3 regions of the Morococcus cerebrosus genome follow, and region 3 is predicted to be linked to each of the others. Evidence: predicted binding sites of a transcription regulator. Region 3 holds the regulator's gene; each other region holds the start of a gene.
The links. Region 3 encodes FNR, which switches genes on or off when oxygen is low (the NO sensors DNR and NnrR bind a similar motif). Its sites were predicted from a motif close to TTGATNNNNATCAA; they were not measured.
Positions count from the first base shown of each region.

Region 1 (2,275 bases), 210 kb from region 3:
ACGGGGCAGGGGAGGGGAACATGGCCAGTTCGGTTTTGCAGATTGTGCGGATGTCTGACACGAGGCGGTCGCGGTCGAAATTGGGGTAGTGGCCGCTCAAGGCGATACGGTGCGGGATGCCGCCGGCTTCGAAATCGAGAAATTCGATGTTGCCCAGTTCGACAGGGTGGTCGATTAAGTCATGGTAGGAGGTCGTCTGAAAGCTGTGGATGCCGGTTTGGGGCAGGGTGGTGGCAATCCGCCATGTTTTCGGCAGGATGGGGAATTCGATTTGGTGCGCGCTGTTTTCTTGTCCGTTTACCTGCAAAAACAGGCACGCGCCGTCAAAGAACCCGCGTTCGGCAGTCAGAAACGAGCCGCGGACGGACAGGTCGTAGGCGTAAACGGTGTAGTAAATTTCCCACTCGCCGGACTGCGGGGCAATGCGCCACCGGTTTTTTTTGACTTGGGTCAGATGGGCATATTCTCCATTGCAAAAGGCGCGGATGGTGGTGATGTGGCGGGAGAAGTCACGTATCAGATAGCTGCCGGGAACCCAGTTCGGCAGGCTGATTTCTGTTTCCAAATCATGTTCTTGTCGGAAGGTTAGGCGGATGTGCCACTCGTGGGTGAGCGGGCTGGGGGTGATTTTGTAATTAATCATGACTATTAATGTATTTGTTAAATTTTATGAATAAAAAAGGTCGAATTATGCGGTTTGATTTATATCGATAAAGTCCCCTTCAAAAGGGAGACTTGAAAAAATAAAGTGGCGCTGTAGGGGAGGTTGTTAAATAATAATATGATTATAAAGTAAAAAATATAAAAAATCGATAAAGCCGCCAGATGGAGTGAAATGTAATTCCGCTTGGCTAGGCTTGTCTTATATGTTAAATTTAGAAAAATTTAAACCTAGCCCTTATTGCGTTTGTTTAAAACGCATACGGCAAAGTGAGATAAAAAATTTTTATTCCCATAATTCATGGAGACTCTCATGGACACACAAACTTATAACTACAAAGTGGTGCGCCAGTTCGCCATCATGACCGTAGTTTGGGGTATTGTGGGCATGTTGGTCGGTGTCATCGTTGCCGCCCAATTGTTCGCCCCAGCCCTTGATTTATCAGATGTCGGCCCTTGGTTCCACTTCGGCCGCCTGCGTCCGTTGCACACCAATGCGGTGATTTTTGCGTTCGGCGGTTGCGGTCTGATGGGTACATCATACTACGTTGTTCAACGTACCTGTAATGCACGCCTGTTCGGCGGTTGGCTGCCGGCATTTACCTTCTGGGGCTGGCAGGCAGTTATCGTTGCGGCAATCGTCAGCCTGCCTTTGGGTTATACCCAAGCTAAAGAGTATGCCGAATTGGAATGGCCTATCGACATCCTGATCGCTTTGGTTTGGATTGCTTACGCCATCGTATTCTTCGGTACGATTGCTAAACGTAAAATCAAACATATCTACGTTGCCAACTGGTTCTACGGCGGTTTCATTTTGGCCGTTGCCCTGTTGCACATCGTCAATAACCTGAGTATTCCTGCGGGCTTCATGAAATCCTATCCGGTTTATGCGGGTGCAATCGATGCTATGGTTCAATGGTGGTATGGCCACAATGCCGTAGGTTTCTTCCTGACCGCAGGTTTCTTGGGCATGATGTACTACTTCGTGCCGAAACAGGCAGGGCGTCCGGTTTACTCTTACCGCCTGTCCGTCGTCCACTTCTGGGCTTTGATTTTCACCTATATGTGGGCAGGTTCCCACCACTTGCACTATACCGCGCTGCCTGACTGGACTCAGTCCTTGGGTATGGTGTTGTCCCTGATTCTGTTCGCACCTTCTTGGGGCGGTATGATCAACGGTATCATGACCTTGTCCGGCGCATGGGACAAACTGCGTACCGACCCTATCTTGAAATTCTTGATCGTTTCTCTGTCCTTCTACGGTATGTCCACCTTCGAAGGTCCGATGATGTCCATCAAATCCGTCAACGCTTTGAGCCACTACACTGACTGGACCGTTGCACACGTTCATGCCGGCGCATTGGGCTGGGTGGGCTTCGTGACCATTGGTTCCGTGTACTACATGATTCCCCGCCTGTTCGGTAAAAATGAAATGTACAGCACCAAATTGGTGGAAGCGCATTTCTGGATTGCGACCATCGGCGTGGTTCTGTATATCGCCTCCATGTGGATTGCAGGGGTATTGCAAGGTCTGATGTGGGGTTCTTTGAATGCGGACGGTACTTTGACCTACTCGTTTGTAGAGTCAGTTAAACGCACCATGCCTTTCTACATG
Region 1 is NZ_CP094242.1:1,860,556-1,862,830, reverse strand. Features, by position in the region: gene MON37_RS08785 (M61 family metallopeptidase) at 1-643, opposite strand, end outside; gene ccoN (cytochrome-c oxidase, cbb3-type subunit I) at 974-2,275, shown strand, end outside.
Region 1: the regulator FNR is predicted to act here: its motif matches at 698-711, upstream of ccoN (cytochrome-c oxidase, cbb3-type subunit I).

Region 2 (2,275 bases), 320 kb from region 3:
ATCCACTCACGCCTGTACTCCGAATGGGGCTACAACAAACTGTTCGAGCGTCTGAATCATGAGATGGAAGAAGAAACCACTCACGCCGAAGACTTCATCCGCCGTATCCTGATGCTGGGCGGTACGCCTAAAATGACCCGTGCCGAACTGAACATCGGTACCGACGTGATCTCCTGCCTGAAAGCGGATTTGAACACCGAATACGAAGTGCGCGATGCATTGAAAAAAGGCATCAAACTGTGCGAAGAAGCACAAGACTACGTTACCCGTGATTTGATGATTGCCCAGTTGAAAGACACTGAAGAAGATCACGCGCACTGGCTGGAACAACAACTGCGCCTGATCGAACTCGTCGGCGAAGGCAACTACTACCAAAGCCAACTGTAATTAAGCGTATAAGGAGCTGAAAATGAAAGGCGATCGCTTAGTTATCCGCGAATTGAATAAAAACTTGGGCTTGCTCTTGGTTACCATCAACCAATATTTCCTGCATGCCCGCATTTTGAAAAACTGGGGCTTTGAAGAATTGGGCGAACATTTCTTCAAACAGTCCATCCGCGAAATGAAATCCGCAGACGATTTAATCGAGCGTATTTTGTTCTTGGAGGGTCTGCCTAACCTGCAAGAATTGGGCAAACTGCTGATTGGCGAATCAACCGAGGAAATCCTGACCTGCGATTTGACAAAAGAACAGGAAAAACACGATGCCCTCGTCGCTGCCATCGCCATCGCGGAACAACAGCAAGACTACGTCAGCCGTGATTTGTTGGAAAAACAAAAAGACATCAACGAAGAACACATCGACTGGCTCGAAACCCAGCAGGAGCTGATCGGCAAAGTCGGTTTGCCGAACTACCTGCAAACAGCGGCGCAAGAGGACTAAAACACAAACCACTGCCAAATATAGCAGTCCCTGCACCCATAAACGGCATATCTTTTCGGATATGCCGTTTTTCTTTACATCAAGCTCGTCTGAAAAACAGTATTTCAGTTTTTCAGACGACTTACCTTCTTCTAAAGAATATGTAACCCCATGAAACCCCAACCCCATACAAAAGCCCTGAAAACCGGACAAGTTTTCAGGGCTTAATTTTATATTCTACACTTGTTTACACGCTAAAGGCTTGAAAAATAAAATGTAGTTTTAAGTAATAACTGTTCTCATTGATGTAAGTCAAAAAAACATCGGGTATGCATTCACATCTCCGCCAATCGTTACACTTCATAGAGCTAAAGTGCTATTCTGCAAAGGTAAATTTCTTCTACCTATAAATTCTATCTGACAAATTAGGAGCTTGATATGTCAACCGATGTACAGCAACGCCCTGCCGCTTGGGAAGGTTTTGTCGGCGGTAATTGGGAAACCAATGTCGACGTGCGCGATTTTATTCAGAAAAACTACACGCCTTATGAAGGCGATGCATCTTTCCTCGCGCCTGCAACCGAGGCAACGACCAAACTGTGGGCGGAAGTGATGGAAGGCATCAAAGTCGAAAACCGCACGCACGAACCCTACAAAATCGACGCGCAAGTCGTGTCCGGCATTACCAGCCATGCGCCGGGTTATATCAATAAAGATTTGGAAACCATCGTCGGCCTGCAAACAGACGAGCCTCTGAAACGCTCGATCATGCCGTTCGGCGGTTTGAAAATGGTACAAGACGCGTGCAAAGTGTACAACGTCGAGTTGAACCCCGAAGTCAGCGAAATCTTTACCAAATACCGCAAAACCCACAACCAAGGTGTGTTTGACGTTTATACGCCCGACATCCGCCGTTGCCGTAAATCAGGCGTGATTACCGGCTTGCCAGATGCTTACGGTCGTGGCCGCATCATCGGCGACTACCGTCGCGTAGCATTGTACGGTATCGACTTCTTAATGAAAGACAAACTCAACCAGTTCAACTCGCTGCAAGCCGATTTGGAAAACGGTGTGGATTTGGAAGAAGTCATCCGCCGCCGCGAAGAAATCAACGAACAATACAAAGCCTTGGGTCAAATGAAAGAAATGGCGGCTTCTTACGGCTACGACATTTCCGACCCTGCGAAAAATGCGCAAGAAGCCATCCAATGGACTTACTTCGGCTACCTTGCCGCCGTTAAATCGCAAAACGGCGCCGCCATGTCGTTCGGTCGCGTATCTTCGTTCTTGGACATTTACATCGAGCGCGACTTGAAAAACGGCGTAATTACCGAAACCCAAGCGCAAGAATTTATCGACCATTTGGTGATGAAACTGCGTATGGTTCGTTTCCTGCGTACGCCCGAATACGAC
Region 2 is NZ_CP094242.1:1,330,676-1,332,950, forward strand. Features, by position in the region: gene bfr (bacterioferritin) at 1-387, shown strand, start outside; gene bfr (bacterioferritin) at 410-883, shown strand; gene pflB (formate C-acetyltransferase) at 1,301-2,275, shown strand, end outside.
Region 2: the regulator FNR is predicted to act here: its motif matches at 1,165-1,178, upstream of pflB (formate C-acetyltransferase).

Region 3 (2,275 bases):
TGTTCGCTGTATTGCCCGTTTTCGATGAACGCGATATCAAACCCGTTGAATTTTTCGGCGATTTTGTCGAAATGGCTGCCTTGTGCCGAGTCGCCGTGAAAATAGAATTTTTCGCTGCCGTGTTCGATGGCAAAGCTGGACCACAGGGCTTGGTTGTGGTCGGTCAGGGTTCGGGATGAATCGTGACGGGCAGGTAGTGCGGTGTAGCGGATGCCGTTGCGTTCGGTGCTTTGCCACCAATCGAGTTCGGTAATGCGCTCTTGCGGCACGCCCCATTTTTTCAGCAGTACGCCCATGCCGAGTGAGACGATGAAATGGCTGTTGCCTTTTGAATTGAGTGCTTGCACGCTGTCTTTTTCGAGGTGATCGTAGTGGCTGTGTGAAATCAGGATGACATCGACGGGCGGCAGTTCGTCGATTTCTGAGGGGGCAGGCTGGAAGCGTTTCATGGTGATGGGGATGGGGAATTGCCGAAAACGGGGTCGGTAATGACGGTTTGCCCGCCGATCCGCATCAATAGGGTGGAATGCCCGAACCAGACGAAACGGCTTTTCCCTTCGGGTGCGGCGAGGAAGGTTTGCCAATCGGGCTTGACGGTAGGCAGAGGTTTGGGCGGGCGCGTTGCCTGCGGGTCGGTCAGAATCTTCCAAAATGCGCCGGTCAGGCCGGTCGGTTTCTGCTGCGGTTCGGGGTTGAAGAAGGTTTGCGTTTTCGGGTCGTAATGGTCGCTTGCGGGGTAAACGGGATGTTGATCGGGATAAAGCCAGTAGGCGAGCAGGGCGCAGACAGCGGTCAAGGCAATGAGTTTTTTCTTGTGTTTCATAATTGGTTTTTATGAAGAAGGTCGTCTGAAAATTTTCAGACGACCTTGGATTCTGTTTGAAGTTTGAAATGGTTTCGGTATCCGTCAGATGGCGTGCGAACAGCCGGATACCATTTTTTTGAGGGCTTGCGAGTCGAGGATTTTAATGTGTTTGTGTTCGACCGAAATTAGACCTTCATGGTGGAACTTGGACAGTGTGCGGCTGACGGTTTCCAGTTTCAGTCCCAAATAGCTGCCGATTTCTTCGCGCGACATCCGCAAGATGAAATCATTAGCGGCAAATCCGCGCGAGTAAAGGCGTTGGGATAAGTTCAGCAAAAACGCTGCCAGACGTTCTTCGGCGCGCATATTGCCCAAAAGCAGCATCACACCTTGGTCACGCACGATTTCGCGGCTCATCAACCGGAAAAAATGGCTTCTCAGGCTGGGGATGTTGTGTCCCAGCTCTTCGATGTGGGTGAAGGGCAGCTCACACACTTCGCTGTCTTCCAAAGCCACCGCGTCGCAGCTGTGGACATGGGAACAAATGCCGTCCATACCGATGAGTTCGCCGGACATAAAAAAGCCGGTAACCTGATCGCGACCGTCCTGACTGGCAACCGTGGTTTTGAAAAAACCGGCACGGATGGCAAACAGCGACGCGAAAGGCTCACCGGTGCGGAACAGATATTCACCCTTCTTCAAGCGGCGGCTCTGTCGGATGACCGCGTCCAATTGTGCAAACTCATTGGGCAAAAGCCCGACAGGCAGGCAGAGTTCACGCAGCGAACAGGAAGAACACAGGGTTTTCATCTGATGCATAGCATTGTGTGTGGTCATAAAACACCCTTAAAATTAAGGTTTTTATCCTGTCATGATTACGTAAGTTATTGACACATATCAAGACAGGTTTATCATACTGTGGCATTCTACCAAACTATCCGAAAATTGCCTAACTTCATTACTCTAATCACGCACACGCCATGAAAGTAATACCGATACAAAATAATCACAATAGAAACGATGACAAGCCTGAGTTCGACCGCGAACTCATCGCCAGCCTTCCTTCCAGCGGTCCGCGCTACACTTCCTACCCCACAGCCGACCGTTTTCATGACGGATTTCGCGAAGCCGAATATATCAATGCCTTGAATCAGCGCGGTATGGGGGCTTTGAACAAGCCCCTTTCGCTTTATATCCACATCCCCTTCTGCAACACCATTTGTTACTACTGCGGCTGCAATAAAATCATCACCAAAGACAAAAGCCGCGCCGATGCCTACATCGAATACCTTGAAAAAGAAATGGAGCTGCTCGCCCCGCATCTGGGCGGACGGCATCAGCTCGCGCAACTGCACTTCGGCGGCGGTACGCCGACTTTCTTGAGCGACGACCAAATCGAACGCGTATTCCGCATGATACGCAAACACTTCCAACTGATCCCTGGCGGCGAATACTCCATCGAAATCGACC
Region 3 is NZ_CP094242.1:1,651,071-1,653,345, forward strand. Features, by position in the region: partial or broken gene MON37_RS07775 (MBL fold metallo-hydrolase) at 1-823, opposite strand, end outside; gene fnr (fumarate/nitrate reduction transcriptional regulator Fnr) at 908-1,642, opposite strand; gene hemN (oxygen-independent coproporphyrinogen III oxidase) at 1,786-2,275, shown strand, end outside.